DNA from 2 places in the Paracholeplasma morum genome. Region 1 is predicted to be linked to the other one. Evidence: a T-box and tRNA genes for the amino acid it is inferred to sense, from the RefSeq annotation. Region 1 holds a T-box; the other holds one or more tRNA genes.
The links. A T-box is a leader RNA that pairs with one kind of tRNA and senses whether it is charged. The one in region 1 lies ahead of serS (serine--tRNA ligase), so its partner is inferred to be a tRNA-Ser.
Positions count from the first base shown of each region.

Region 2: it encodes a tRNA-Ser, which carries the amino acid that the T-box ahead of serS (serine--tRNA ligase) is inferred to sense. The anticodon was not compared.

Region 1 covers NZ_JAFBBG010000002.1:136,950-153,306, forward strand. Annotated here, with positions in the region: gene glnA (type I glutamate--ammonia ligase) at 1-122, opposite strand, end outside; gene mfd (transcription-repair coupling factor) at 289-3,723, opposite strand; gene pth (aminoacyl-tRNA hydrolase) at 3,755-4,327, opposite strand; gene JN09_RS01975 (ribose-phosphate pyrophosphokinase) at 4,324-5,298, opposite strand; gene ispE (4-(cytidine 5'-diphospho)-2-C-methyl-D-erythritol kinase) at 5,335-6,129, opposite strand; gene rsmA (16S rRNA (adenine(1518)-N(6)/adenine(1519)-N(6))-dimethyltransferase RsmA) at 6,131-6,931, opposite strand; gene rnmV (ribonuclease M5) at 6,915-7,451, opposite strand; gene JN09_RS01995 (HD domain-containing protein) at 7,444-8,658, opposite strand; gene JN09_RS02000 (phosphate propanoyltransferase) at 8,699-9,289, opposite strand; gene JN09_RS02005 (HIT family protein) at 9,450-9,869, shown strand; gene JN09_RS02010 (sensor histidine kinase) at 9,853-11,172, opposite strand; gene JN09_RS02015 (response regulator transcription factor) at 11,172-11,825, opposite strand; gene serS (serine--tRNA ligase) at 11,974-13,251, opposite strand; T-box leader at 13,302-13,495, opposite strand; gene trpB (tryptophan synthase subunit beta) at 13,921-15,093, shown strand; gene gyrA (DNA gyrase subunit A) at 15,138-16,357, opposite strand, start outside.
Region 2 covers NZ_JAFBBG010000011.1:22,415-38,771, reverse strand. Annotated here, with positions in the region: gene JN09_RS05815 (alpha/beta hydrolase) at 1-396, shown strand, start outside; gene JN09_RS05810 (PTS sugar transporter subunit IIC) at 413-1,423, shown strand; tRNA gene JN09_RS05805 (tRNA-Ser) at 1,480-1,570, shown strand; gene JN09_RS05800 (helix-turn-helix domain-containing protein) at 1,877-2,080, shown strand; gene JN09_RS05795 (Eco57I restriction-modification methylase domain-containing protein) at 2,077-3,729, shown strand; gene JN09_RS05790 (DNA cytosine methyltransferase) at 3,716-4,825, shown strand; gene JN09_RS05785 (McrB family protein) at 4,822-7,353, shown strand; gene JN09_RS05780 (LlaJI family restriction endonuclease) at 7,371-8,624, shown strand; gene JN09_RS05775 (CGNR zinc finger domain-containing protein) at 8,661-9,845, opposite strand; gene JN09_RS05770 (helix-turn-helix transcriptional regulator) at 10,313-10,723, shown strand; gene JN09_RS05765 (hypothetical protein) at 10,794-11,003, shown strand; gene JN09_RS05760 (DUF2800 domain-containing protein) at 10,993-12,183, shown strand; gene JN09_RS05755 (ATP-binding protein) at 12,180-13,148, shown strand; gene JN09_RS05750 (hypothetical protein) at 13,151-13,606, shown strand; gene JN09_RS05745 (DEAD/DEAH box helicase) at 13,618-15,195, shown strand; gene JN09_RS05740 (AAA family ATPase) at 15,206-16,357, shown strand, end outside.

The DNA.
Region 1 (16,357 bases):
TCTAAATTTCCTACAGGAATCTCAACATTTTTTACAGTACCCAGCATATCCGTGAACTGCAAACGAACGTATCTCACATCTGATTCTTTGGCTAATCTAAGTATGTCTTCTCTTGTGTACATTTTTGTGTCCTCACTTTTGTACTTTATTTTTACACATTATGAATGAATTTGCAACATTTTTGTTACACATTTTGAAATATTTATATCATTTTGTTCGTTTGTGTATTTTTTTGGCACGTTTTTTTGTTGATTAAGTAAAAAGGACCTTATAAAGATCCTCTTTTTGTTATAAGTGTTTAGTTACTAAAGACAAGTATTCAATAAATCGATATAGATAATGTTTATTGTTTTGATCAAGTAACATCGATATATGTATACGGTCATGCAAATAACTTAGTTTAATGTTGGCATCGACTTCACTTGCATATAAGAATAGCGATTCACCATTAATGGTTTCTGTTGATTCAATGGATAAGACCAATGTAACTTCTGTGGTTGACTTAATGGTTTTTTCAACACCAAGTTTGGCACATAGTTTCTTAAACACTTTTTCATACATATAGATGATCAATTCATCATCGACTTTTCCAAAGCGGTCTTCAAGTTCGATTTGGAGATTTTTAACATCGTTTAAAGTGTTTAACCCAGAGATTCGTTTATGGATTGCGACTCTGACTTCATCGTTATCAATATAGTCACTTGAGATGTGTCTATTAGATAGTACCAAGTCTTTCTCTTCTTTTGGTTCTGGTTTCTTGATACCTTGTTGTTCATCCATCGTTTCTTCAAGTAGTCTTAGATACATTTCTATCCCAACCGTATCAATGAACCCACTTTGCTCACCACCTAGAATATCTCCTGCACCTCTAATGGATAAATCTCTCATCGCAATCTTAAATCCTGACCCTAACTCTGTGAAGTCTTGAATGGTCTTCAAACGTTTCATCGCATCTTCAGTCATGACTTTATGTCTCGCGTACATTAGATATGCATAGGCAATCTTATCGCTTCTTCCGACACGTCCTCTAATTTGATAGAGTTGAGATAACCCTAAGGTATCTGCATCGTGAATGAGTAATGTATTGGTGTTTGGAATATCAATGCCCGTTTCAATGATGGTCGTTGAGACTAACACATCAAATTTCCTATCTATGAAATCTGTGATGACATCTTCAATTTTATCTTTTGACATCTTACCGTGTACGAAGGTAATCTTCGAATCCGGTATTAAATACTCTAATTTCTTAACCACTAATTCGATATCTGAGACTTTATTATATAAGTAGAAGACTTGTCCTGCTCTTGATAGTTCTCTTTCAATGGCTTCTTTTATGATCGCATCTTGACGTTCCACCACATAGGTTTGAATTGGATATCTATTAAGGGGTGGGGTCTCAATCATCGATAAGTCTTTAATCCCCATGAGTGCCATTTGAAGGGTTCTTGGAATAGGAGTCGCCGATAAAGACAGACAGTCAATATTCACTTTCATTTCTTTAATTCGTTCTTTATGTTCAACACCAAAGCGTTGTTCTTCATCAATAATTAATAAGCCTAGGTCTTTAAATTTAATGTCTTTAGACAATAACCTGTGAGTCCCGATAACGACATCCACAAGCCCTTTCCTAAGTCTTTCTAATATGTCTGTTTGTTCGCGCTGTGAAACAAATCTACTTAATAGTTCCACTGTAACCCCAAAGGATTCAAATCGTTTTTTGAAGGCATAGAAGTGTTGTCTCGCTAGAACGGTTGTAGGGACTAAGTAAGCAACTTGTTTATCTGATACCACTGCTTTAAATGCAGCTCTCATCGCTACTTCTGTTTTACCATATCCAACATCTCCGATTAGGAGTCTGTCCATTGGTTTTTTCGATTCCATATCTCTTTTAACTGCTTCAATAGATTTAAGTTGATCAATGGTTTCATCAAACTCGAAGTTAGCTTCGAATGCCTTTTGCATGTCGTTATCTTGGATGAACTCATACCCTACTGCATGTTCACGTTCTTTGTATAAGGCAATCAGTTTATCTGAAATGTCTTTTAACTTACTCTTAACTTTCTTCTTTGTGTTATTCCATTGATTCGTTCCTAGCTTAGTTAGTTTAGGTTCATGTCCATCTTTGGATGAATACCTTAATACCTTATCGATTTGATCTACTGGAATGTATAAATAGTCTGTTCCTTCATAGGCGATGTGTAAATAATCCTTAATCACACCGGACAATTCCATTTCTTTAATGCCTAAATACTGTCCAATACCATAATCGTAATGAACGACATAGTCTTTTGTTTTTAGTTCTTCAATGGAAGAAATCTTTACCGCTTCAGACATTACGCTCTTATATCTAATCTTGCGCTTATTGTTTTTATAATCGAATATGTCTGATTCAGATAACACCACTAAACCATGTTTGACTAAATCAAATGGTAAGAGCTGTTCTGGATATAAAATGTTAACGATATCTTTTTTAATCTCATCTGGATTGACGACATAAGATATATTCTTATTTTCTAGTAACTCTTTAAGTTTTTCATATCTTGATGGTTGTGATAACCCAATCATGTAAGTATAAGGTTCTTTTAGAACTCTATCAATGAAAGCTTCATAGTTACCTTGATAAGTGATTGCGTCTCTTGCGTGAATGCTAACGTCATTGACGATACCCACTCTTGTAAATCCACTGATTTCTATGTGTGGATAGTTATATAAATCCTCTAATGAAAAATAAAATGGTATGTCTAAGAAATTTCTACCTTTATAAGTTTTAACGTATTCTTCTAAGTCTAGTAACATTCTATCTTGGTTCTTAGCCATCTTGTATTTATCGATAAAATATATTTTCTTATGTTCGGTAAAATCAAAGATGGTATGATTAGAATCTTTGAAAAAAGGCATATAGAAAGATAACCCATCTAAGTTTTGTCGTTGGTAAAGTTGATCTAAGTCTGTGTTTAGTTTTTTGGATTCAAGCTCTGATAATACTTTTTTGGAAAAGAATGTTTCAATCTCATCAATTACGAGTTCTTTCTCTTCATCTGAGAAAAACAGTTCATTCATTGGAAGTATCTTAATTGAAGATACTTCTCCGAAGGTTATTTGAGTATCAGGTTTAAACAGTTTGATTTTTTCGACTTCATCAAATCCTGTGTAGATACGATAAGGAGATTCACTGCCTATTGGAAATATGTCGATGATATCTCCCTTGACGCTAAACTCACCGGTTTTAATGACGGTATACTCACGCTTATAACCATGATTAACCAAATAGTCGATAAACTCTTTTTGATCCAGGTAATCTGCTTGTTTGATTTCTTTGGTTGAAAGAATCCATTTATTGGTGGAATGGTTCTTCCTTATCGCACCGGTTTGATGGGTGACTACAATCTTTTTCTTACCCTCAAGTAAAGAACCAATGGCGTAGATTCTTTCAATCTTAAACTCTATTGAGGTTAATGCCAAAAGTGAGGTTAAGATTTCATCAGAAGGATAAAATAACACATCATTATCTTCTAGTAATAAGGATAACCCATCATAATAGAGTTGTGCGAGATATAGATTAGGTAAGACGACATAAATTGTGTCATTGCTCGCCAAAAAATCACTCGCTATGAGTGTCATATTATAAGCATCATTGGTTTGATTTAATACCAAATCATGCTTTTCACTTAGAATCTTTTCATGTGGGTATAAACCTTTAAAATACTTCAAGAATGGTTTCATTTTTACCTCCGGACGACGAAAACCGGACGTCTTAGGAAGACGCCGGGGTGTTATATTTGGTCATAATGTCCACAAATGGGACTTGTTTAATAAAATCAATTAATGCATCTTTAGCATATTGATAGCTAATAGACATTTCGGTTTGTTCATCTTTAGAAAATTTACCTAAAACGTGATTTCTTAATGCTTTATCTGAACTGGAAATCCCAATACGAATGCGTTTAAATTCTTGTGTATTAAAGTGTTTGATTAGATCTTTAATGCCGTTATGTCCACCTGAAGACCCTTGCATACGCAAACGGAGTTTTCCTAAATCTAGAGCAATATCATCGTATACTACGATAATATCATCTAGCTCAACTTTATAGAACTGTTTCACAAGAATCGCAGATTCTCCTGATAAGTTCATAAACGTAGATGGCTTCAACAATATGACTTTTTCAGATCCGTAGTTAGTCATTGCTACTTCACCTTTAAAAGATTTTTCTAATTTAAAACTTACATTTAATGCATCTGCTAGAACATCAAGTACTTCAAACCCAACGTTATGTCTGGTTTTCGCGTACTCTTTTCCTGGATTTCCAAGGCCTATAATCAGTCTCAACTTTTTTTAGTGTCGTAAATGTTTTCAAAGATTTGGCTAATTGGTTCGTCATCTATAATATGTAAGACTGCCTTACCAAGTAATTGGCCAATCGATAATTGAACAATTTTAGGATATTTTTCTAAGTCATCTACCACAACCGAATTGGTAACAACTACTTCTTTAATAGGGGAATTGGATATACGTTCAATCGCGTTACTTGAAAATAAAGCATGAGTGGCCGCTGCATAGACAGCTATAGCGCCTTTCTTAAGAAGCGCTTCTGAACCAGCTATTAATGTGCCCCCTGTATCAATGATGTCATCTACCATAATACAAGTTCTACCTTCAACATCCCCGATGATATTCATGACTTCAGCTTTATTGGCTTCTGGTCTTCTCTTATCGATGATAGCAATTGGTGCGTTGAAGAATTTCGCAAAGCTTCTGGCACGAGTCACACCACCATGGTCTGGAGATACGATTGTAACATTCTCTAAGTTAAGATTTAAAAAATGGGTCGAAATAAGCGGCATGCCAGGGAAGTTATCGATTGGAATATCGAAGAACCCTTGAATCTGTGCTGCATGCAAGTCAATACAAATCACTCGGTCAACACCGGATACTTGTAATAAGTCTGCAACTAGTTTTGCTGTAATTGGTTGTCTAGATTTAGCTTTTCTATCTTGTCTAGAATACCCATAATAAGGCATGATAATTGTAACACTCGCAGCACTTGCGCGTTTTAATGCATCTGTGAAAATTAGAATTTCCATGAGATGCTCATTAACTGGTTTACTAGTTGGTTGGATCACAAAACAATGATGTCCTCTAACAGACTCTGTAATGTTAATTCCAATTTCACCATCTGCAAATCTCATGATGTCGCAAGGTGACAGAGGAATCCCTGAAGATTCACTAATTTCCCTTGCGAGTTGTGGATTTGAAGACAATCCAAATAGTTTTACTTTCTTTCCATCAATCACTGACATAATACTTACCCCCTCATAATTTAATTATAACAATAATTAGTGTTGTTTTGTATGTATCAAAGTAACATTTTGATACATCTTTATCCGATTCACTAAAACCTCATCTGGATTAACGACAAATAATGTAGATCCGCTTCCAGACATATATACATCAAACCCGTCAGATCTAAGTGAATGATATAAATCACTCAACGATTTACTCACTTCGAGAGCTGGTTCTAATAAGTCATTATAAAGACTGAGTTTACCAGATAAAACATCTGTAACACTTCGGTCAAAATCATTTTTATTCGAACTTTTAAAAGCCTTGAAGATGTCTTTTGTAAGTAGTGATATATTCGGTAGAATTAACAGAATTGATTCGAGTTTATGAGTCATATCAATAAACTTTATCTTGTCTCCTCTACCCTCAACAATGGCAGGTCTGTTGTTAAGTGTAAATAATGTGTCAGACCCTAATTGATTTGCAATATCTCCCATAACTTCATCAGTTAAATCTAGATTCAAAAGGCGATTAACACCTCTAATGGTTGCGGATATGTCTGCACTTCCACCACCTAAACCTGAGCCAATAGGAATTACTTTATTTAGCTTTACTAAGACATTTTCCTTAAAACCTATTTGACTTCTCATATAAGAAATAGTCTTTAAGATAGCATTGTTTTCTATTTCAACATTCGAGATAACTTGATCTTCTTCTGAGATAAAAAACTCTAATGTATCATAAAATTCAATTGGAATCATCAAGCTTCTTAACTCATGATAACCATCTGTTCTTTTACCTTTAATCTCTAAAATAAGATTGATTTTTGCGTACGCCAGTTCTTTCATATTACCACCCATTGGATAGTGCAATGAAGTCTTCAATCGTCATTGCCTCAGCTCTTGTAAAATAGTCATATTTTGGATCTATGGATTGAAGCTTGGTTAGTAATTCATCTTTTGATAAATTAAAAGCACTTTCGAAATTATTGAGTAATGTCTTACGTTTTTGAGTGAATGCTGCTTTAACCAACTGTTTGAAAAACACTTGGTTAGTAATCACATTTTGATAGCGTAAGGACTTTGTAAGTTTGATTACTGTACTGTCTACATTGGGTGCAGGATAGAAAGCTGTTCGTTTGACTTGAGTGACTTTTGTGACTTCACATAACGACTGAATCAAAACAGTCACTGCACCATAGTCTTTACTGTTAGGAAGACTGGCAAGACGATCTGCAACTTCTTTTTGAATAAGAAGGGTCATATCTGTAACACGTGGACAATCTAGTAACATAAAGATAATGGGTGAAGTGATGTAATAGGGAATATTCGCAATCACTTTCACATTATCTTTGATGTGTTCTTCAATAAATGTATTTAAATCCGTTTCGAGAATATCTTGGTAGATAACCTCTAAGTTAGAATTCTCAGCGATGATCGGATTAAGATAACTTGTTAATGAAGTATCTATTTCAAAGGCATATACCTGTTTCGCATGCTTGACTAAATGCTTAGTGAGCGCGCCTCTTCCAGGACCAATTTCGATAACGATGTCATTTTTAGTAACACCACTACCGGATATAATTTTGTTTAATGTGGATTCACTTTTTAGAAAGTTCTGTCCGAACTTCTTCTTAGGTTTCGAGTTCATGTAAAGCCTCCAATATATCTTTTTGGACGTATCCAAAAAGAATTAACCTACTTACTAAATTCTTTCCATTCACATATCCAATGTTTAAATACTCGCACAACGCAAGTCTTCTTTTTTTTGAATCAGGCTCACCTAGTAAACCCAAGTCATATAAAAATTCAAAGGTAATGTCCGATAAGTTTGTAGGGGTCTTAATATCTGATAGAGCTTCTTTGAGAAGTTCTCTATTCACATGTTCGATACCTACCTTCTTACCATTCTTAGAAGTTGATTCTTCTTTCTTAATAAAAATATGTTTTACTGAAGGAATATGTCTGGTAATAATCCTTCTTAGTCGTTCACCTGCATTGTCCGCATCTACCATTAGAATCAATTCGTTGTCTTCTTCTAAACGTTTAAGCTCTTCAATAAATGTCATCGAAATGGCTGCCCCATTGGTTATTAATATCATCAGATTAGGGTCGATTTCTTTTAATCTATTATAGTCATGTCTTCCTTCAACGATATACACTTTATTCATGGGAACCTCGATAGTAGAGTTTACGATCTGTTTTGATTCCTGAAGTTGATAGACCTTTGATGATTGGTGAGACTTGGTCTAATGACACAATGGATCCATCCGATTTTAATATATGAATGCTTGATGCTAATATATCAAACTCTTCAATTAAGTATGTGCGTTGTGTAACTTGGTCAATCTTATAATGATATTCTGATAGTTTTTTTTCATACACTAAACGACTCATTTTCTCTTCTTCGTTGGTATTTACTTCGATATAATCAAATAGTTCTCGTTTTAAAAACGATAAACATAGATCTCTTAAAATATCATCTTTACTGTGAGAAAACCTTTTTATTAAGCCATTTACATAATAATCGTCGAGCTCAAAATATGCATCTTCTTCAAACCCGTTTTCGATAATAGTCTTTAGATAACTTGCATAATCGTCATCGAGTTTAGAATCCTTATAAAGGTCAAGAATCCGTTTGTATATTTTCTCTAAAATAATTTCATAAGATCTTGCTACTGGATGATAATAGACTTGCCAGTACATGTGATATCGACTCATTAAGTAGTTTTCTATCGCATGGATGGCGCCTTCTTTAAAGACGACTTTTTCATCTTTAATGGTAAGCATTCTAAAGATTCTGTCTTTATCTAATCTGCCGTAGGTTGCTCCTGTATGAAACGCATCTCGTTCTAGATAGTCCATTCTATCAATGTCTAGTTGAGATGAGATAAGTTGTTCAACTATTTTGAACTTATTCATTTTAAGAATGACACTTGATATATCTTTAGCTAGACTCTTATGGTGTTTAGAAAGAACTTGGTTAATCTCCGTGTTACCTTCGATGATTTTGGTTGTAGATATTTCATGACCTAACATAAACACATGTTCAAACGCATGAGAGTAAGGGCCATGTCCAACATCATGAAGTAACGCACTACACATAAATAAGATTTGTTCATATTCAGATAGCGTCTTTTTTAATATTTCAATATCAGATAGTGCTTTATAAGCCAAAGCATATACGCCAAGACTGTGAGAAAACCTCGAGTGTTCAGCACCATGAAAAACCATCGATACGCCAGATAATTGACGGATTCTTCTGAGTCTTTGAAACTCTTTGGTGTCAATAAGGTCTGCGATTACCTGATGTTTAACTTGGATGTATCCATAAAGGGGATCTCTAAAAACTTTGGTATTTTCTAACGTTTTGAACATATATAGCCTCCAACTTAAAAAAAAGCCTATGTGAGTAGGCTTATTTAGTGATTTCGTAAGCTTTAACAAGCTCACAAAGGTCGCCATTAGATAATTCAAAAGCGGCACCATCATCGGTGTCTAAATGACAATCTAATGCATATTTAGATGAAACACGGCATAATACGTTATCAAGGATACCGCCTTTAATACCGCCAACTTTAATGGAAACAACTTCTCCATCTTTAACGCCAAATTCTTTAGCGTCTTCTAAAGAGAAATGAATGTGTCTGTCTGCAACAATAACGCCTTCAGTTAATTCTACTTCACCAGCTGGGCCAACAAGTTTGCAAGCACCTGAACCTTTTACATCTCCTGAGGATCTAACTGGGGCAACAAATTTTCCTCTGATTGCGTCACTTCTAGAAATTTCTACCTGTGAAGCTGGTCTTACTGGGCCAAGAATTCTAACCCCTGCAATTAATTTACCTGCTGGGCTATATACGTCTACTTTTTCATTAGCTGCATATTGACCGGGTTGGCTAAGATCTTTGAATACTGTTAATTCATAACCAGGACCAAATAGTGCTTCTAAATGTTCTTGGGTTAAATGTAGGTGTCTTCCGGATACACCGATTGGTATTTTTCTCATATTTTCAAATCCTTTCTATTTACTCCACAATTATAGCACTATTTGTTTTATAAAACAATATAACCGACCAATAGTATGAATATTTATTCATAGTAATTAAACACAGACTTTCTATTTGTTTATTTTGTGATATAATAATCATACTTAATGGAGGGTTAACATGGATACTATTTTTACTAAAATCATCAAAAGAGAAATCCCTGCGAATATCGTTTATGAAGACGATTTAGTCATCGCGTTTCTAGATATTACTCAAGCAACAAAAGGGCATACTTTGGTTGTTCCAAAGACACCTTATAAAGATATTTTTGAGTTGCCAGAAGAGGTTGCTGGACATTTATTTAGCGTCGTAGTTAGATTGTCTCAAGCGATAAAAAAGGCGTTCAGCCCACTTGGACTAAACACCTTAAATAATAATGGTATTATCGCTTCACAAAGCGTTTTCCACTTTCACATGCACATCTTACCTAGATATGAAAATGATGATCTTAAACACATGCATATGGTGAATCATTCAGCCTCTTTAACTAAGCAAGATTTTGAATCTATTAGAGCTTCAATTCTTAATGCTTTATTGTAAATTTAACCCCTGGATTCATATTCTCAACTACGAGTGAATACCCAAACTTATTGAAGGTTTTCTGTACAATCGACATCCCTATGCCGAACTGTCCACGAGAACCTTTTTCATATGGTTTAAACCCACCAGTGATATATTTTTCTTCAATGGCTGGTCCATCATTGTAAATCGTTAGTACACCATTTTTAAGCGTAACCTCAATGACTTTACTTGCATATCTTGTTGCATTATCAATCAGATTTTCTATTGAAGTATAGAAATATTCTCTAACACCTAGGAATTCTGTGTCATCCAAATCGAGGATAACTTTTAGATTATTGAGTCTAATTTTATTGTTAAAATAGACTTGATTAATCACTTCTTTCATTGGAATAGATTCTAGTGATTCCTTCATTTCCAAGGTAGAAATCTTTGATAATTCAAGAAGCATTTTAACTTTTCCTTGAAGCTTTTCTGTTTGTTTAATAATGATTTTTGCATCCTCAACTTCGGTTGTTCCATCAAGGATCGCCTCAGCGTAAGACTGAATAACTGAAATTGGTGTTTTTAAATCATGTGATACATTTTGGAACATTTCTTGTTTAGTATGTTCGTTTTCTCTAATCTCGAGTCTGAGATTTTCGATTGCTTTTGATAGTTCAGCAATCTCGTCATTCCCGTTCAAGTAGACTTTGTTTTCATACCCTGTGTTGGTGAATTGATTGACTTCTCTTTGAAGGTATTTGATTCTCGCTGTTAAGTTTCTACTCCATATCGCAATCGCCATATTACCTAGTAAGATGATGATTGAAAACGTCATAAATGTTCCGATGAATGTCATAAGAACATCTTCTTTTGCTGTGACAGCCTTAACGGAATTAATATATGTATCGTCCATTATCCCAATGTAGTACTCAGTAAGTGACTCGCTGATTTCTGTTCTAGTTCGAATCGAAAGATAAAATGTTTCATTCGCATTACTATAGATGAATTCTCCTAAGTATGCAGCACGTACAATCGCATCTGTTAATGTTTCATCATTGCCTAATAATTTTCTAGCATTTGGTGAGATATAACGATTCGTTACAGCCGCTTCAAACGTTGAAATCTTATTTACAGTGATTGTGATATATCCTAGATAAGATTCTGTATCCCTTGGATTGTCGATTGTAGCTTCAACGTAATTGTCAACTTCATTTCTAGCTAAACCAATATAGACACTCTGATAGTTTTTATAGGTGATAAATCCGAATACTAAAGCTGAAAAGAACGTTACAAATGAGAAAAGGATAATGACTTGAATGGATAGTTTATAGTGTCTCATTATAATAGTCTATAACCATAACCATAGATGGTTTCAATCTTTAGTTTAGGCATTTTTTGTCTTAAACGTCTTAATAAATCATCGACAACTCTGTCAGAACCAAAGTAATCTGGTCCCCAAACGTGACTTAGAATTTGTTCTCTTGAGAATGCTTGGTTCAAGTTTTCTAAGAAGAACAACATGAGTTCAAACTCTTTGTTTGTAAGTTCGATTGACTCATCGCCTTCTTTGATAATTCTTTTCTCAATATTGATTTCGTAGTCATCATACTTAAGTATGTTGGTACTTTGTCTATTAGCTCTTTTTAGAATCGCTTTGACACGTAAGATGAGTTCTCTTGGTGAGTAAGGTTTCGCTAAGTAGTCATCGCTACCTAACTCAAGACCTCTAATTTTATCTAAATCGTGATCTCTCGCAGAGGTAAACATAACCGCTGTGGTTGGATTTTTCTTCTTGATGGCTTCGATTAAATCATACCCGTTAATATCGCCTGTTAACATGATATCGAGGATCCATAAATCCACTTCATCTCCTACATGCGTAATTGCTTCTTCACCAGACTCAAAAACGACGACGTCAAAGCCTTCTTTAATTAAATACTTCTTTATGATTTGCGATAAATCTAGTTCATCTTCCACATAATATATTTTCATGAAATCACCTCATTTAAATGAAGAAAGTGCCTCTTTAGGGCACTTTCATTATATCATAGGTTTTTAGGAGAAATTAAATGATATCTGTATGGTATGGATTATACCGGTTAAATGTCGAATAAATATCATAAAATTGTCGTAAATTGTGTTATTTGATTACGGTTGTGTGCATGTATTGTACTAATACATCTGGAACTGTAATCGTACCATCTGCATTTTGGTAGTTTTCCATAATAGCAATCATCGTTCTTCCGACTGCTAGACCAGATCCATTGAGTGTATGTACATATTCTGTCTTAGCATCTTTTGTACGTTTGAAACGAATGTTTCCTCTTCTAGCTTGGTAGTCTTCAGCATTAGAAATAGAACCAATTTCTCTATAGGTGTTTTGGCTTGGAACCCATACTTCAATGTCATATGTCTTAGCCATTGAGAATCCTAAATCTCCAGTAGATAAAGCAACGACTCTATAAGGTAATTTAAGCAATTGAAGGACCTTCTCAGAGTTCTTAAGCATCTTTTCAAGTTCTGCATAAGAGTCTTCTGGTTTGGTAAACTTAATGAGTTCGACTTTGTTGAACTGGTGTTGTCTTAAGATACCTTTTGTATCTCTACCCGCAGAACCCGCTTCACTTCTAAATGCTGTTGTGAAAGAAACAAACTTGAGTGGTAATAAATCTGCATCGATGATTTCATCTCGATACATGTTGATTGTAGGCACTTCTGCAGTTGGATTTAGATACCAAGAATCTTCTTCCGTTCCTACTTTATAAGCATCTTCTCTAAACTTAGGGAATTGACCTGTAGCAAACATACTGTCTTCATTTACGATAAATGGTGGAATGATTTCTGTATAGCCATGATCTTCAGCATGTAATTCCATCATAAATTGAATAAGTGAACGTTCAAGTCTAGCACCTAATCCTCTATCAATCACAAATCTTGTGCCTGTTACTTTAGTTGCACGTTGGAAATCAAGAATGCCGAGTTTCTCACCTAGTTCAGCATGATCTTTAATTTCAAAGTCAAAGTTCTTTGGTGTGCCCCATTTATAAATTTCTTTGTTGTCTTTATCATCAAATCCAACAGGAATATCTTGGTTAGGAAGATTGGGCGTATTAAGAAGTTGTTCTTTAATGTATTGATCAATTTGAACAATTTTTTCATCCATTTCTTTAATAGATTCACCCATTTGTCTAACGGATTCTTTTACAGGTTCAGTGTCTTCACCCTTCTTAGCCATCAGACCAATCTCTTTTGATTTTTGATTGCGTAGTGCTTTTAGTTTTTCAACTTCTGCAATTAACGCACGTCTTTCATCATCTTTTAAAACCACTTCTCTTAAATAAGAAAAGTCTTTACCTCTTGTGTTTAATCTAGCGATTGCAACCTCTAAATTGTCTTTAATCCATTTAATGTCTAACATATGTTCCCTCCTGGATGAATAAAAAAGTCCTTAAAGAATATCAAAATTCTAAAAAGGACGAATAATCGCGGTACCACCTTAGTTCTACGATTACTCGTAGCGCTTTAATGCTTTTTAACGCAAGCTCGCGGGTGGAATTAACACCTCTCATGAGTAGATTTCCATAACTTGTTTTAGGGTTCTCACCAACCACCCATTCTCTTGTAAAACGGTATTATGTACTTATCTCAATCATCGAATTGACTACATTATAGCCTAAAGAACCTAAAAAGTAAATACAACTCAATCCAAAATACGTAAAAAAAGCCTTGTTTTTTATTGAAAAACCATTATAATAGAGTTAAATTCGAAGACCTTAGAGTAGTAATCACTTTATGGGACATTAAGCGAGCTTGTGATAGTGTAAGACAAGTATGAACCACTTTGATGAATGGACTTAGGTAGAAGCAGGGCGATAAGTAGCCTCGGCCGTGAGCTCACGTTATAGGGCAGAAATATTAAAGTCTTAGATGACGGCGTATTTTTTTGAGGAGAATCTATGGATTCTTGAACTTTGGGTGGTACCACGATTATTCGTCCCATGATGTCTTTTTGACGTCATGGGCTTTTTTTTATACCCAACTCAGTTACGACCAGACAAAGACTCTTATAAAAGAAAAGAGGAATAGAATGGAATTTGGAATTTTTGGTGGACAACTAGTCCCACCGCACATTTTAAAGGCAGTAAAAGAAGTTGAAGAAGCTTATCTAAAGTATAAAGACGATGATGTCTTCAACAAAGAGTTAAAGACGCTATATAGGGATTATGCGAATAGACCCAGTCTTCTTTATTATGCAGAAAATCTAACAAATGCTTTAGGTGGTGCCAAAATATATCTAAAGCGAGAGGATTTGAATCACACAGGGGCTCACAAGATTAATAATGTCTTAGGGCAAGCATTACTTGCGAAAAGAATGGGCAAGAAAAAACTAATCGCCGAAACTGGTGCTGGCCAACACGGTTTAGCAACCGCAACAGTAGCTGCACTCCTTAATATGGAATGTGAGATTCACATGGGTGCAGTAGACATCGAAAAACAAGCCCTAAATGTATACAAAATGAAACTGTTAGGGGCTACCGTAATTAGTGTAGAATTTGGACAAAGGACGCTAAAAGAAGCAGTTGATAGCGCCCTAGAAAAATGGAGTTTAGAACTGGATACTTGTTTTTATCTAATTGGTTCTGCTGTTGGACCTCATCCTTACCCAACCATGGTCAGAGACTTTCAAAAAGTCATTGGCGAAGAGATCAAAGCTCAAATCCTAGAGAAAGAACAAAGACTACCTGACTATGTCATCGCGTGTGTTGGTGGTGGATCCAATGCAATTGGGGCATTTTACCCTTTTATAGAAAACCATGAGGTTTCATTAATAGGGGTAGAGGCAGGTGGTATGGGTCTTGAAACAGATAAACATGCAGCTACCATCACAAAAGGTATTAACGGTCCAATACACGGGATGTATACAAAAGTGCTAATGACCAATGAAGAAATCAGCGAGGTCTATTCTATATCTGCCGGCCTTGACTATCCTGGAGTAGGACCTGAACATAGTTACTTACATGATACTAAGAGGGCAACCTATGTCTCAATAACCGACGATGAGGCCATCAAGGCTTATCAATACTTATCCATTAAAGAAGGAATCATTCCTGCTATCGAAAGTTCACATGCAGTCGCTTATGCATTGAAGCTTGCCCCAAATCTAGATGAAAATAAAATCATTGTTGTAAATTTGTCTGGTCGAGGCGATAAAGACGTTAAGCAAATAGCGAAATACTTAGGCGAACAAATCATCGACTAATAAGAAAAATCCACAGCTCATTTTGAACTGTGGATTTTAAATTATTACATATCAAATAAATCTTCTTGAATTTTTGGTTCTTCTTTTTCTGCTTCTACTTCGGCAATCTCTACCACTTTTTTAGTTACTTCTAGTGGTAATACTTCTTGAGTAACAACTTCTTCAATGATTTCTTCATCTTCATGAGGAACCATCGCTAGAGTTACAACCTTATGGTCATCTTTTAGACTAATTAGTTTAACCCCTTGAGTTGCACGTTTGGTTTGGGAGATTTGCTCAACGTGTGTACGAATAACCATACCCTTATCAGATACGATGATAACGTCCATGCTTTCATCCACGCTTCTCAAGGCTCTTAAGTTACCGTTTTTCTCTGTAACATTTAATGCCTTAACGCCCTTACCGCCACGGGTTTGCAAGCGATACTCTTCAGCGAGACTTCGCTTACCAAAGCCTTTTTCAGTAACTACTAAGATTTCTTCTTGATCGCTCTTAATTGTGGTCATTCCGATGATTTCGTCACCATCAGGTAAGTCCATACCTCTAACACCTGTTGCAGTACGTCCCATTGATCTAACATCGTTTTCATCGAAACGGATTGCCTTACCATTGGATGCCCCAAGGATCACATTGGTTGTGCCATCTGTGGTCTTAACAGCTAGTAATTCATCATTTTCTTTTAGACCTAACGCAATGATTCCGTTAGTTCTGATGTTTTGATATTCTGATACTGGGGTACGTTTAACGATACCGTTTTTGGTTGTAAAGAATAAGAAGCTGCTATCGGATTCGAAGTCTTTGATACAAGTAAATGTAACTAATGTTTCATCTTTGTCAAATGACAACAAGTTAACAATTGGTAATCCTTTAGCTTGTCTTGATCCTTCAGGAATTTGATACCCCTTAATCTTATAGACTCTACCCTTATTTGTAAAGAATAAGTGATAGTAGTGTGTATTGGTCATTTGCATGTGTTCTACAAAGTCATCATCGTGCATCTTGATGGCTGTAATACCAACCCCACCACGATTTTGTGCTTTATACTCATCCATGCTCATGCGTTTGATATAACCATTATGAGTTACTGTAATGATAACATCTTCAACTGGAATTAAATCTTCATTCTCGATTGAAATATCTAAATCAAGACTCATGATTGATTTACGAGTATCTCCATATTTGGTTTTAATTTCTTGAAGTTCCATACGGATGATATCGTGTTTTCTTGAGTCGCTTGAAATGATGTCTTTATAGTCAATAATCT
Region 2 (16,357 bases), on a different contig from region 1:
GAGAAAGAACGCTTTATTAGGAAGTTTAAGTTAGGGTTCTTTTGGCTCTTTAGTTTCAATAAGTTTAAAGCCTATTACGCTTCTAAAGCTTCTCAAACTGATACAGGTAAAGAGCGCTTTATGAAGTCCTCTAAAGGTTTTACAAGAAAGAGTGTATTCTCATTAAGTGGGATTAAACGTTTTTATAAACTCGGTAAGCCTAATGGATTTTATCCACTATATTTAGTATGCGGAGAACACGATGATGATGTGATCAAAGATGCGTGTTTGTTACTTGAACAAAAAAGACAAAAGACGATTTTAGAAGGCTATAATAAAGCAAGAAGTCTAGTGTTCTTAGATCAGTCAAGAACGTTCCATGAACATTTCTTGACGTTCATTAAGAACCAAGCATAGATAGTTGGGGGACAACATGACTAAAAGAAAGAGTATTTTACAGTTTTTCATTGTGAGTTTTAATGGGATGGCTATTGGGCTATTCTCAACACTAATCATTGGGGTTATTTTAGGCCAGTTAGCAAAACTGATTGGTAATATCCCTGGGGCAGAGTTTTTTAGCGAGAGCTTATTAGACTTATCTAACATCATCAAACCGATGATGGGTATTGGTATTGGATTTGGGATTGCGATTGCCCTAAAGCTTGATGGCATTAAACTTGTAGTAGCGGGAATTGCGGGTGGTATTGCCACTAAGTTATATAACGATCCTATGGTCGCATACTTTAGTACCATCTCAGTATATTTCTTATTCAAATACGGTTTGAGCCGTAAAACACCAGTGGATATCATTATTGTTCCTTTATTCGGTGTATTAGTAGCCTTTTTGGTAGCGAATTTAATCGGATCTCCTGTACAAACAGGGATGAACGCATTAGGTGACTTTATTCAATACGCAACAGACCTTCAACCGTTTATTATGGGGATTGTGATTGCGGTTGTAATGGGAATGGCACTTACAGCTCCAATCTCAAGTGCAGCCATCGCAATATCTATTTCTCTTGGTGGAATTGCAGGAGGTGCAGCAGTAGTAGGCTGTTCAGTTCAAATGCTTGGATTTGCAGTTATGTCAAGAAAAGACAATAATATTGGGACAGTCATATCAGTAGCCATCGGAACTTCGATGTTACAATTTAAAAACATCTTAAAGAAACCAATTATCTGGTTGCCAACAATCATCATTAGTGCGATACTTGGACCAATCTCTACTTTAGTATTTAAAACACAAACCACACCTTCAGGTTCCGGTATGGGTACATCTGGTCTAGTAGGTCAATTTGGAACATTAGATGCTATGGGACAAACGCCAGAAGCATTCTTGGCCATTTTGATTCTTCAAATTGCATTGCCAATTATCTTAGTATATGTTGTCGATGTTATATTTAGAAAAAAGGGTCTAATTCAACCAGGAGACTTGAAAATATAAAACTTGTAGTTTTCACTTGAAAAGTCACTCATAGTACGCTATAATAAAATGGCTTTGGAGAAATACCCAAGTGGTTGAAGGGGCGGGCTTGGAAAGCTCGTAGGTCGTTAACCCGGCGCAGGGGTTCAAATCCCCTTTTCTCCGCCATATTAGCACAACAGTGTTGATACAATAGTGTTGACCTTATAGAATAGGAAAATAGGGAGAATATCCCTTTTTTCTTTCCAAAATACGAGTCTATGAATCACATAAATCAAGTGGTTTGTAGACTTTTTTATTTTTATACTCAATAAAAACACAAAAGGTCTATAAAAACACGAAAGGTTAATAAAAACACAAAGGATTAGTTTATAAGAAAAAATATCAAAAAACATGTATTAAATATCATCAAACCGATTGTTAGATTTGGTAAGTTGTGATATAATTATTTAGAACTATATTTGAGGTGATTCTATGTATGATAATCATTCTTTAACAAATGACAAATGGATAAGTTTAGAAGAGGCTGCTGAATATTTAGGTGTCAAGGTTATTACAATAAGGGAATGGATAAAAAAGTTCAGTGATATACCTGCACACAAAATTGGTAAACAGTGGAAATTCAAACGATCCGAATTAGATGAGTGGATAAAAAGTGGAAAGAGTGCAATTAAATGAGAATGCAAGTAATTAATAATATAATTGAAAAAACGTTACAGGAAATTTATAAATATCTAAATCACAATTTCAGTAAACAAGAAGTTGATGTTATTAGCAGTGAACTTACTAACTTTATAGAGTTTAATCCACAAGATTATTCTCACATTCTTGGAAAATACTCATATCAAGAGTTACAAATTATTCTTTCTACAATCAATGAAAAAGGATTAAACAGAAAAAGCAAAGGTGTTTATTATACTCCAAATGATGTAGTAAACTTTATATTTTCAAACACAGTAAAATCCTTATATGGAATTATTAAAAAAAGCAATTTACATGTGCAAGATTTGAATGGTGTTCCATATAGATCATTTTGTTATGAAAAAAGTGTTTTTGATCCTACGTGTGGAGCTGGAGAATTCTTACTTGTTGCATTAGCAACGAAACTAGACTTGGTAGATTTACACCAAACAATTGTCAGCAATAAAGATTTATGTAGAATAGTCCGTACTATTCATGGCAATGACATTAACCATGATTCAATAACCATAACGAAGCTTAGATTATTTGTTTATCTATTAAATAGATATGGAGCAGATAAAGTACTTGGAGTTTCAGAAGAACTTAATAATAATTTCACTTATATTGATTTCATTAATTTGGATAAGAAATTTAATGAAAAATTTGACATTATAATTGGGAATCCCCCATATGTAGAGGATAACAAAAGCGACACTATTCCATTAAAAAAGTATGGTAATGTTTATGCAAATGTTTTAGAAAACTCTTCAAATTGTCTTGCTAGTGATGGAGCTATGGGATTTATTATACCACTCTCATATATTTCTACCCCAAGGATGAAAAAAATAAGAAACATACTTATAAGCAAATTAAGTGAGCAATATATATTAAGTTATTGTGATAGACCTGATTGCTTATTTCCTGCAGTCCATCAGAAATTAAGTATTTTAATAGGTAAACATAGAGTTAATAAAGAAGAATCAAGAATTTATACAGGCAATTATCAATTTTGGTACAAAGAGGAACGAGAGAATCTATTTGAAAATGTACCAACAATTCATAATAGATTTGTAAAAGAAGAGTATATTCCAAAATTAGGGTCATTATATGATCAAATTGTTTATGAAAAAGTAACTGAGAATCAAAAATCTTTATTTACACTTTTAACAGAAGGAGATGTTCCAGTTTACTTAAATATGAGAGCAGCTTTTTGGATAAAAGCATTTCGTGAAGAACACAATTCTGGTGAGTATAAAAAGTATGGTTGTTCTTCAAAAGAAATGGCAAATCTATGTTTCTGTATACTGAACTCTTCGTTGTTTTGGTGGTATTGGATATCTGTGTCCGATTGTTGGCATATAACTAATAAAGAGCTAAAAGGATTTACTGTTCCAAATATGGATAGTTATCAAAAAGTAAATGCACTTGCGAAAAAATTGGAAAATAAACTTGAAAAAACAAAACTGTATGTTGGAACGAAGCAAACTGAATATGAATATAAACACAAAGATTGCATAGATGAGATACATGAAATTGACGATCTAATTTGTGAGTTATATGGTCTTACAGAAGAAGAAAAAATACATATAAAAAACTTCGCATTTAGATATCGTGTAGGTGGAGGTGCTATAAATGAAAGTAATTGATTTATTCTCTGGGTGTGGTGGCTTGTCATTGGGTTTTATTAAAGCAGGTTATACTGTCATTAAAGCACTTGAATATGATAAAGAAATTGCCAATACGTACAAAATGAATCACCCAAATGTTAAAATGATAGTTGATGATATTCAAAATGTAGATACTAGTGATTTTTTCCAAAGTGGAGAAACTGATATAATTATTGGTGGACCACCTTGTCAAGGGTTCTCAATGGCTGGTGCACGTATCAGAAATGGTTTTATTGATGATCCGAGAAATTATTTATTTAAACATTATTTTAATATAGTGAAGTTGGTTAAACCAAAAGCATTTGTGTTTGAAAATGTTAAAGGTATTAGAAGTATGAAAAATGGAGAAGTATTTAATGAGATTCTTAGACATTTTTCATCTGCTGAACTTCTTGATGGAGAACCTTTTAATTTATATTATAGAGTTGTTAATGCTGTTGAATTCGGAATCCCACAAAAAAGGGAAAGAATGATAATAATTGGTGTAAGAAAAGATAATGTTGATTTTGAAAAAATCTGGAATGAAACCATTAATGCTATTAAGAAAGAGAACCCTGATTATTTTGAACCAGTAACCGTATGGGATGCAATAGGTAACTTACCAACTCCTTCAGAAAATGGTATGGTGTTCAATTTATTACCTGTAACTAATTATCAAAATTACTTGTCAAATTCTAAAAAAAGTAGTCAGATTCAAAATCATAATATGACTAAACATTCTAAAGTGGCAATTGAAAGAATGAAGATAATAAAAAGTGGAGAGAATTTTACAGTTTTGAATGAGAAAATTAAATCAGTGCACAGCGGAGCATACGGTCGTTTGAGTTGGGACATTCAATCTCCAACAATTACTACAAGATTTGATACTCCAGCTGGGGGAATGTTTACACATCCTATTGAAAATAGAACATTAACTCCTAGAGAAGCTGCCAGAATACAAAGTTTTCCAGATGATTTTGTTTTTTATGGAAAAAGAACATCAATTTGCAAACAAATCGGTAATGCAGTTCCGCCAAAGATCTCATATTTTTTGGCAAGATTTTTAGATAATCTACTAAAGGGGGGAAATAAATGAATCCATTGTTAGAAAGAAAATTGAACGAACTTAAGTCTGCACAAGATTATGAATGTTGGTATTTAGTAAAACATTCAACTAATTTTGCTCATCTTTGTTATTTAGTCACATTTTTAAAAGATTATAAAGATAATCCTGGAGTTTCAGTCAATTTAGAAGAGCATATAAGTAAAAAAGTGAGTTTGATTAATTCAGTCAAACCCAATTTAAGATTGTCAGATAATTATAGAGCATTAAGGGTTGCTGCTTTTTTTGGATTAATTAAAATGACATCATCTAAGTACGATGAATGTATTTTTACAGATACATATTATGAAATATTAAATAGATGTTCTGGTGATTTTGAAAAAACAGAATTATATCAAGATATTATTACAAGACAAATTGAAAAAATGTATATTTCTTCATCGATTGATGAAGGTAAAGCAAACGTTAGAGGAGAGTATGCCATTTTCCCGATAATGTTTCTAAATAAGATATTATTAGAATTGGGAAAAGCAACTGGATCATATTCTATTACAATGAATGAGTATAGATATCTTGTTGCCACTACTAAAAAATATTCAGACTTTTTGGAAACAATGCTATACATCAAATTGTTAAGGGAAGAAGGAGATCAAACGTATAACAGTGGCATTTCCGTAATCGAAGAGTTTAAAACATTGAGAGGTAAGTTTGATAATAGAATGAACAAAGCAATTGAACTTCTAGAATACATAGAGAGTTCAAATGATAAATTAACATTGAAAGAAGAGTATATACCTTTAATATCAAAGAAGGTATATGAATTTGAAAGTAAAAATTATAATTTCAGCGATTCTGAATACATCGATTTTCTATGCTCTACCAAATCATTATTTAGTGATGACACTAAAAAAACATCTAAGATTCTTACTCCAGAATGGTTTAAAGAAAAAGGCGAGGAGTTTACTGGGGATGATTTAGAAGCACAAAGAATCTATGTTAGCTTTAACGAAAATTATGGTATCGACAAATTATCAACTTACTCCGGCGAAGAGTTATTAAATGCTTTATTTTTAGGAGGTAACTCTGATAATCTATGTCATGAACTTGAATATGTGAAGAGGAATACAGATTTATTTGGAAGTATAAAAAACGGGAATGCATTTAAGTATCCTTTATTTAAAAGAAATGGAACTTGGATGACTGGAACCGCACGTAATCCAAAAGAACTTCAACTTGATGAAACTATAATTATTGGAGTTAAAGTTAGAGATGGTCTAGTGAATGCTGTTAAAGCCATCAAAGAATCACTTCCATTAGAATCAGTAGAACAATACCTTTCTTTGTACTCCAAACTATTCACTATTATTCCTGAATATGTTGATAGTTTGTGGGTTACTAAGTATTTCCACATGATTTTTCCAGATTTATTTCCTGTCTTCTATAATAGAGATTGGCAATTAAAGGTTCTTTCACTGTTAAATATTACACCATCAGAAACATCATACGGAAGATTAGGACAAATTAATGAGTTTGTTAGAAGATGTGAAATATCAAATGTTGTTTTTTCAAAAGTTTTCCATAAGTATTGTAAAAATACGATTTTTGATGAAGATCAAGATGTGATATTTGATGATGTTGAAGTAGACAAATTAACTGGAGGTACTAATATCATACTCTATGGTGTTCCTGGTGCAGGTAAATCATGGACTATAAAAAACGAGTATTGCGATGATGATGATAGAATTGAACGTTTAGTATTCCATCCTGACTATACTTATTCTGATTTTGTTGGTCAAATATTACCTAGACTAGATGACGATGGATCTGTAAGCTATAAGTTTACTCCGGGTCCATTTACGAAACTATTAAGAAAATCCTATATTAACCCTAATAAGATGTTCTATCTAATTATTGAAGAGGTCAATAGAGGTAATGCACCTGCTATTTTTGGTGATATTTTCCAATTATTAGATCGAAATAAAGATGGAAGTAGTGAATATAAAATAACTAATAGTGACATAGCCAAAATTGTATATGGTAATGAAAACTATAAAGTATCAATCCCATCAAATATGTCAATATTATGTACAATGAATACAAGCGACCAAAATGTTTTTACCCTTGACACTGCATTCCAAAGAAGATGGAGTATGAGACTTATCAAAAATAAGTTTAAAGAAGGAAAAGAAAGTGAATTGGCTAATGCGAGAATACTGGATACTACAGTTACTTGGGAAAAATTCTTTTCAGAAATAAATAATATCATACTGCAAAAAAATATTAGAATGACCTCTTCAGAGGATAAACGATTAGGAACACATTTTGTTTCAATAGAGGATCTAAAATATATTCAAGGTGATGAAAAACAAAATAGTAGATTTCCAGAAAAGGTTCTCAAATATTTATGGGACGATGCTTTTAAATTCACAAAAGAAGATATCTTCGATTTAGATAATGTTAGAAGTCTAGAAGACGTAATTGAACATTTTTTGAGTGCAAAAGGTGATGAACGATTCGAAGTCTTTAAAGAGAATATATACAACACTCTAGTAAGAAATTAATGGGGTGAGTATATTACATGCCAATAGATCGTGATCATTTTAATTTGCGTGAACACTGTCACGTAAATAGTAACGAAGATGGAGATAGATTTGTCGGAGTAAAGGCTGATAGTGATAATGTTGTAATCTATTTTCCAATGGGGTATGAATTACCTACAAGCGAGGATGAACTAAAAAGGGATATAAAAAATCTATTTAATGTTTTAGCTACTTTTACAGATAAAACAGATAGAATTCTTCATATGGATAGGTTTACCGCTCCACATTCAGTTGAGTTCCCTATACAAGCCTACCTAAATGTTATTAATTACTACTTAGATCATAATGGAAATTATTATACAGAAACAGAATCAACTTACAAAGTGGATAAGCGAGGAAAGACTGATTGGAGCAGAACAATTAAAACTCAAACTCCAATGATTCAAGGTAAATCACTTTTATACTTTAATCAGGTGGTCAGAGTTTCTTCCCAAAATTCAAATCGGCTAATTACACGAATACATAAGTATTGTGTTTATGAAAGTTTTGAGAAAATTGGTTGGCTTTATACTACGAATAAGCCTGAACAACCAGATATTGTTTTTGATAAGACAAAATTTATTGCGACCTTAAACGATAAATTGTCTAATACTAATAATGACAATGATAAGAAATTATTTAGATCAATGATTGCCATGATTGAGTTTATGGATGATAAAACAATTGATAAGCAATTTTACTTTGGAACAGATAGATTTGAAACAGTTTGGGAAAAACTTATTGATAAGTACTTTGGGGAACCTAATAAACATGATTATTTCCCACATGCAAAATGGACTGAGAAATACGGACCAGCTAAAGGTAGACCTACATCGGCTCTTGAACCAGATACAATCATGATTTATAGAGATAAATATTATGTCCTAGATGCAAAATACTATCGCTACGGTATATTGCCTAGATTAGGTATCAATGCATTACCACAGTCATCTGACATTAATAAGCAAATCACTTATGGTCAGTATGTAAAGAATAATAAAGCACCAGTTGGTTTAGAAGTGTTTAATGCTTTCATTATGCCTTTTAACAAATCAAATAATGATTTTAAGATTACTGGATGGTATGGTAATGTTGCAGAAGCCATTGGCGATTGGATTAGTACCCATCAGGTTTATGAACGAATCCAAGGTATTGTTGTCGATACACGATACCTACTAAAAAATTATGATGGAAATCATGATTATGATAAAGAACTTCTAAGTATTGAAATAGAAAAAGTGTTGACCGATTAAAAATCAAAAGAGAGATATTCAGTCTCTCTTTTTTTGTTATATAGTAACTTCTTTTTTTCTTGCTCTATATCTATTTTGATTAGCTCGATTTGCACATTCAGTGCAACAGTATTTTTTCTTTAAAGAAGTGCGACTTACTTTAAAGTAACGACCACACTTGGGGTTCTCGCATAGTCTAGTTAGTTCTAAATTAGGCTTCATGTAAAATATTGAGAAATATAGTGCACTCATCAACGATTCAACACGCCATCTCGGTTCCATAATAGTGCTATCATATTCAGGATAGACACCTGTAATATTTGAGTTGATTTCCTCTGCAACTACAATTCTTGCAACATCAAGAACAGCTTTTTTAAATCTATCGATGTAATTTTCCCATCTTGGTTCTTCCATAAAATTAATGCTATTAAATGTAACAAACTCAAACCTTCCAATATCTTTAAATGAGTGAAATAAAACTTCAATTATTAATCTCTCATTCTTGCTCGCATCTTGATGATGAAAATATGAGTGAAAAACTCTTCTCCAAAAAGGATTCAAAACATCATAATCCGCTTTGTAAGATCTATACTCATCTAAACTAACCTTATATTCTCCAAAGATAGAATCAGTAATAATAAAATTATATTGATTGTCCATTCTTAAACTACTTTCATTGTCATTGATTTGGCTTGCTGTATCTAATTCATTGTAAAGTGTATTATGTTCACATGATTCATATTTATTGGATCCAATTGCAATCGAGTTTTTTGAAGATAGTAATAAAGCCAAAGTAACTGTTAATATTTTCTCATAGTTTTTCCGTTGAATTTCACTTATTTGACTCATTAGCTCAACAGTTGCCCTCATTCTTGAAATAACTGCTAATAAAGGTTCAGCTTCAATCTCTACAAATTTATCAGAAAATATTGGAAAGAAGAAGCCATTTTTTTCGAAGAATTTTTGATATCCTTCAACTTTATTTGCATTTATTGATAATAGAGAACTTAATATGTCACTTTCTTCAACTGCACCTGTTTTCAGTGATATACGAACTAGTCCATTCTTAGGTTCAAAAGCAAATTTAATAGGTTTGTTATTTTCACTAAAAATCTTAATTACATTTCTAACATCTTTGGGACTTTCGTATATTGTGTCAATTCTACAGAAAGATTCATAACTATCAAATGTAAAAAGGCTATTTTGATAGAAATTTTCGACCAAATTCAAATTATTTTTCATAAATTACCTCCATAACAAAGCCATTAGTAGATGCATAAATCATGTGTTTAGTAATGGTTTTTCATTTTGTCATAATAAAATAACAATAAAAATAACTCATCTTATATATTATATCAAATAACTCGCAAAAACTATATATTTATTAAGTAACACATATATAAAAATAATGGTAAATTTGACCATATTCAATTATTTAATTCAATAGAGTAGACTACTTTGTGTAAGGTAAAACTTACATTATTTTACTACTTATTCACTTCTGCGATGGGACGATCACCCATCAAGCAGTTCCTTAATTTCATTAAGTAGTAACAAAATAATAGTGGAATGCTCTCCTAAGGAAAGAGCGTACTACAAAAACAATTCGAGATGGATGAATCCAAAATATCGAGGTTTTGTGTACGTTTTTTCAGCATGCCCAAATTCCAAGAACTTCCGTCTCGAGAAATCAAACGGAGGTTTTTTATATGAAGATTAAGTATGTTTTTGCAGACGGTACAATTAGCGAAGTAGAAGTTGATGAAGAGTATGGAAGACTACATATTGAAGCTGATCGAAAGCTTGAAAATGATAATCGTAGATGGCGTTATCACGTTAAGGCATCCCTTGATGATTGTGATTATGAAGGTGAATGGTTTCAAGATACGAAACCTAATCCACATGAACAAATGTTGATTGATTTGGAATATGAGGAATCAAAAAAGGAAGTACAAGCATTCAAGAAGACTTTAACGCATACTCAATTAAAAAGATTAGAAATGCTCGAAAAAGGTATGACACAAAGAGAAATAGCTAAAAAAGAAGAGGTCAACTTGAATGCAGTTCAAAAGTCCATCGAACAGATTAGAAAAAAACATAAAACTTTTTTTGACAAATAGGGTGGTCAAAAGGTGGTCTAAATCTCCATACAGTGAGGGACAAAGAATATCCCCAGAAAGGAGAAACAAGATGAAACACAAAATGAATATCAATGTTTCAAAGGAAGAGGAATCTAAAGGTGTTATGACTTGTAAAAAGGTGAAGGTAAAAAAGAGTATGTTTGAAAAACTCTTTGGAAGCTCACAAAAGGTAACAATCATTATTCCAGGTGATTCAGTGAGCGATGTCACTATTAGTGAAATCAAAGAGAAGACGGAAGGTGGATGCTGTGGTAGATAAATTACATTCAAGGACTCATTCACCAAGTAAATCATCTATATATTTCGCATGTCCAGCAAGTACAAAGTTTTTTGAGATGTTTCAAGATGAACCAGGGCCTGAAGCTATATATGGTACAGAAACACACACATTAGGTGAAACACTTCTAAGACAATCCCTTCGTATATCTGATTTTGAAAATAATGAAATTAAATCAGCTAATGAAGTCATAAAAGATTTGACGCAATACGATGAAGAGATGCAAAGACTTGCTGAAGGATATTCTAACAAAGTGCTGAGTTTGATTGAATCAGAACGAAAAAGAATCAGTGAAGATCCTATTGTATTTATTGAAGAAACCTTAAACATGGAATGGTTGGTTAAAGATATGATTGGAACTCTAGATTTAGGAATCATTGCTGATGATGTCATGACAGTAGTTGATTTAAAAACTGGTCGGTCAAGGGTTGATTCATGGGTTATGAAAGAAGAAGGTAACAAAGAACCAAACTCACAAATTGGTTTATATGCTTTAGGACTTTACAACAACATAGGAAAACTATATCCAATTAAGAAGGTAAGACTAATCATTTTACAAGAAAGAATTAGTAATATTTCCGAGTATGAGCTATTACTTGAAGAGTTGCTGGCATGGGAAAAAGATGTAGTTGTTCCATCTATCAAAAAAACACTTGAACCATATCCAATAGCAGTTCCAAATAAGGGATGTAAATGGTGTCCTGGAAAACATGTTTGTGTGGCTAGAAAAAACACTAATCTTGCATTGTATGAAGAAACTCCAAAGGAGATCCTATTACTCACTGATGATGATATTGAGGAGTTGCTACCTAAAATGGATGAGCTCATCAAGTTTGCTGAAGACATAAAGGCGTATGCGTTGAAAAGATTACTTGATGGCCATAAATACAAAAAGCATAAATTAGTTTATTCAAGAGTGACACGCACATTTACTGACAACGATAGTGTCGCAAAGATATTAGTTGATAACGGTTATGAAGCTTATAGCAAACCTAAGTTACTAGGAATTACTGAAATTCAAAAACAGTTAGGTAAACCAAAGCTAAATGAACTACTTGGTGATTACATCACAATTGCTAAAAGTTCAATCTCAGTTGCATCTCTAGATGATGAGAGAGAAGAAGTGAATATAGAAAAATATAAGGAGGACAAAGACATATGAGTTTCGCATTTGAAATTATTCAAGGGGAAGAAAAACTACCTATCAAGTTAGGTATTTATGGAGCTGAAGGTATCGGCAAAACAAGTCTAGCAAACGAGCTGCCCGATCCATTATTCATTGACACTGAAAACGGTAGTACACGAATAAATTGTAGAAGAATCAAAACATCGAGTTGGGAGAATTTAACCGCCATTGTTAAATCCATCATAGATAATCCAACTATTTGTAAAACACTGGTTGTCGATACGCTAGATAAAGCTGAAAGTTTTTGTATCGATTACTTATGCCAAAAATTTAGAAAAGCTAATATCGAAGACTGGGGTTATGGGCGTGGTTACACCATCTTACAAGATGAAGTAAATCGATTATTTGAATTACTAAACAAGGTAATTGAAATTGGAATTCATGTGGTTGTTATTGCTCATGCTAAGCCAAGGAAATTCGAATTACCGGAGGCGACCTCAGCTTATGATAGATGGGAATTAAAGCTAACAAGACAAGTAGGACCTCTTTTTAAAGAGTGGTGTGATATTTTGCTGTTCTGCAATTACAAGACATACGTGGTAACTACAGATAACAACACTAAAAAAGCACAAGGTGGCAAGCGTGTTATGTATACAACGCATCATGCTTGTTGGGATGCGAAAAATAGATTCAATTTACCAGATGAATTAGAGCTTGGTTTTAAACCAATTGCACATTTATTTACTAATGAAGTTGAAGTGCAAAATCAGATTGAAGAAATTAAAACTGAAGAAAAACCCACAAATCTTATGAAACTTAAAAGCATGATTGCAGAAGCAGGGATTACAGAAAATTCACTTAAGGTCGTTGTCGCTACAAAAGGTCATTATTCTTTAGAAGATGATATATCAACTTATTCAGATGATTTTATTACCAGATGGATTTTTCCGAACTGGTCAAAAATCACTCAAGCAATTTCAAAAACTAACGGAGGAAAATAAAAATGTCAGAAATTAACAACAATAATTTGGTTCTTGAATGGAATGATTCCATTGAGAACGATGGACAAGAGTATATCTTATTACCTGAAGGTGATTACAATTTCACGGTTATAGATTTTGAACGTGGAAGATTTAATGGTAGTGCAAAAATTCCAGAATGTAACAAAGCAATTATCACAGTGCAAGTCGAATCAAAAGAAGGTATTTCAACTATCAAGTTTGATTTAATCTTATATCGTTCTTTAGAGTGGAGACTTTCTGGATTCTTTAGAAGTATAGGACAGAAGAAACATGGTGAAAAACTCGTAATGGATTGGTCTAAAGTAGTCGGATCAAAAGGTAGAGCTCATTTTAAACAACGTTCATACGTAAATCAAAATGGTGAAGAGAAGTTTGTAAATGACGTTGACCGTTTCATTGATTATAATGAAGACTTCTTTGATGATCTTCCTTTCTAGGAGGGTCAACTATGGTACTAAGACCTTATCAAAATGCTGCAGTTGAAGCAATAAGAAATCAGTGGAAACTCGATTATAAAAAAACATTATTAGTTCTTCCTACAGGGACAGGTAAAACTGTAGTCTTTTCTAAAGTCGTAGAAGAAGAAATAAAAGATGGTAGTAATGCTTTAATACTTGCACATCGTGGTGAGCTACTTGACCAAGCGGCCGTTAAATTAATGGAAACCAGTGGACTAGATTCAGCTTTAGAGAAGGCTGAGTCTACAGCCATTGGCTCAAAGAAAAAAGTAACGATTGCGTCTGTTCAAACATTAGCTCAAGAGAAAAGACTTACAAACTTCCCTAAAGATTATTTTAAGACTATCGTAGTGGATGAAGCACACCACTCAATGAGTGATACGTATCAACGAATACTGAATTATTTTGATGGTGCAAACATACTAGGTGTAACTGCAACACCTGATCGCTCTGATCAGAAAAGTTTAGGTAAATATTTTGATTCAAAAGCCTATGAATACACATTACATCAAGCAATCAAAGATGGTTATCTTAGCCCAGTAAAAGCACAAATGATACCTCTTGAATTGGATATTCATAATGTCAGTGTTTCAAACGGTGACTATGCTGTAGGAGATTTAGGTACTGCTTTAGAGCCTTACTTAAATCAGATTGTATTAGAAATGTTGAAATACTGTAAAGGTCGAAAAACAGTCGTTTTCTTACCTCTTGTTAAGACATCTCAAAAGTTCTGTGAACTGCTAAATCTACATGGAATCAAGGCAGCTGAAGTAAATGGCTATAGCAAAGATAGAGATGAAATTCTAGCAGATTTTGAAGCTGGTGAGTACGACGTATTGTGTAACTCAATGTTATTAACAGAAGGCTGGGATTCTCCGGCAGTCGATTGCATAATCGTTTTAAGACCTACAAAGATTAGAAGTTTATATCAACAAATGGTAGGGCGCGGTATGCGTCTAGCACCAAACAAGAAAGAATTATTATTACTCGATTTTCTTTGGATGACAGAAAGACATGATTTATGTAAACCATCAGCTCTCCTTTCTAAAGACGCAGAAATTGCGAAACGAATTAATAAAAAGATGATGGATAAAGAAAGTGGCATAGATTTACTTGAAGCAGAAAAAGATGCTGAAAGCGATGTAATTAAAGAACGTGAAGAAGCACTTGCTAGAGAACTTGCTGCCATGAAGAAACGCAAATCCAAACTTGTTGATCCAATACAGTATGCATTCTCAATCGCTGCAGAAGATTTAGCAAACTATGAACCAACTTTTACATGGGAAATGGGACCTGCGACTGAAAGACAATTAAGCTACTTAGAAAAACAAGGTATACATATAGAAGCAGTATCATGCTTTGGTATGGCGAGTATGCTAATTGATAAATTGAAGAGTAGACAAGTTGAAGGATTAGCTACACCTAAACAAATAAGATTACTTGAACGATATGGATTTAATCATGTAGGTATGTGGCCTTTTGATTCAGCTAGCAAAATGGTGTCAAGACTAGCTGAGAACAGATGGCAATTACCTAAAGGCATAAACGTATCAAGTTATCAACCGTAGGAGGATTTACATGGACAATTTACTTGAAGCCTTGAATCAAATAGATGTATCAAACGTTTCTTATCAAGATTGGATTAATGTCGGTATGGCACTCAAGGCTGAGGGCTATGAATGTTATATATGGGATAACTGGAGTAAGAACGATAAACGCTACAAGGATGGGGAATGTGATAAAAAATGGAGGGGCTTTAATGGCTCCTCTAATCCCGTATCTGGTGGCACGATTATTAAACTTGCGAAAGATTATGGTTGGATACCGCCAACAAAAGTTAATGGCGGTTTAATCGAATGGGATGACATCATAGAATACGATGGTGAAGGTATGATCTATGATCCAACAACATCCATGAAACCAACAGAACAGCTGATTAAATATTTAGAAACGTTATATAAAGATGATGAATTAGTAGCCTATGTAACAAATGATGTACGGAAAAATGCTGATGATAAATGGATGCCTGGAAAGGGTCACTTTGACCGTACAGCTAAAGAACTTATTAAACTATTAAAAAAATATCCAGATGATATTGGTGCAGTCATTGGAGATTGGAAAAGTGATTGTGGTGCATGGATTAGATTTAATCCGGTTGATGGGCATGGTGTAAAAAATGAGAACGTAACTCGATTTACATATGCACTAGTTGAATCAGATGAAATACCTATTCATGAGCAAGATGCAATTTACAGAAAACTAGAACTACCGATAGCATGTTTAGTTCACAGTGGAGGTAGAAGCTTACATGCAATTGTAAGAGTCGATGCTAGTGATGCGGAAGATTATCGCAAGAGAGTTGATTATCTATATGATTTCCTTGATAAAAACGGACTAAAAGTCGACAAGGCAAATAGAAATCCATCACGACTATCCCGTATACCTGGTGTGACAAGAAATGGTGTTGTTCAAACCTTAGTAGACACGAATATTGGTAGACGAACCTACGATGAATGGCTTGATTTTACGGAAGGTTTAATCGATGAAATGCCTTCACTCGAATCACTAGATAAAGAGTTAGCACATTTACCTACTTTAGCACCTGAACTCATTCAGGGTGTAGTTAGAGTTGGACATAAGATGCTTATTTCTGGTTCTTCAAAAGCAGGTAAAAGTTTCTTATTAATGCAGCTTGCTATTGCATTATCCGAAGGTGGTAAATGGTTAGGA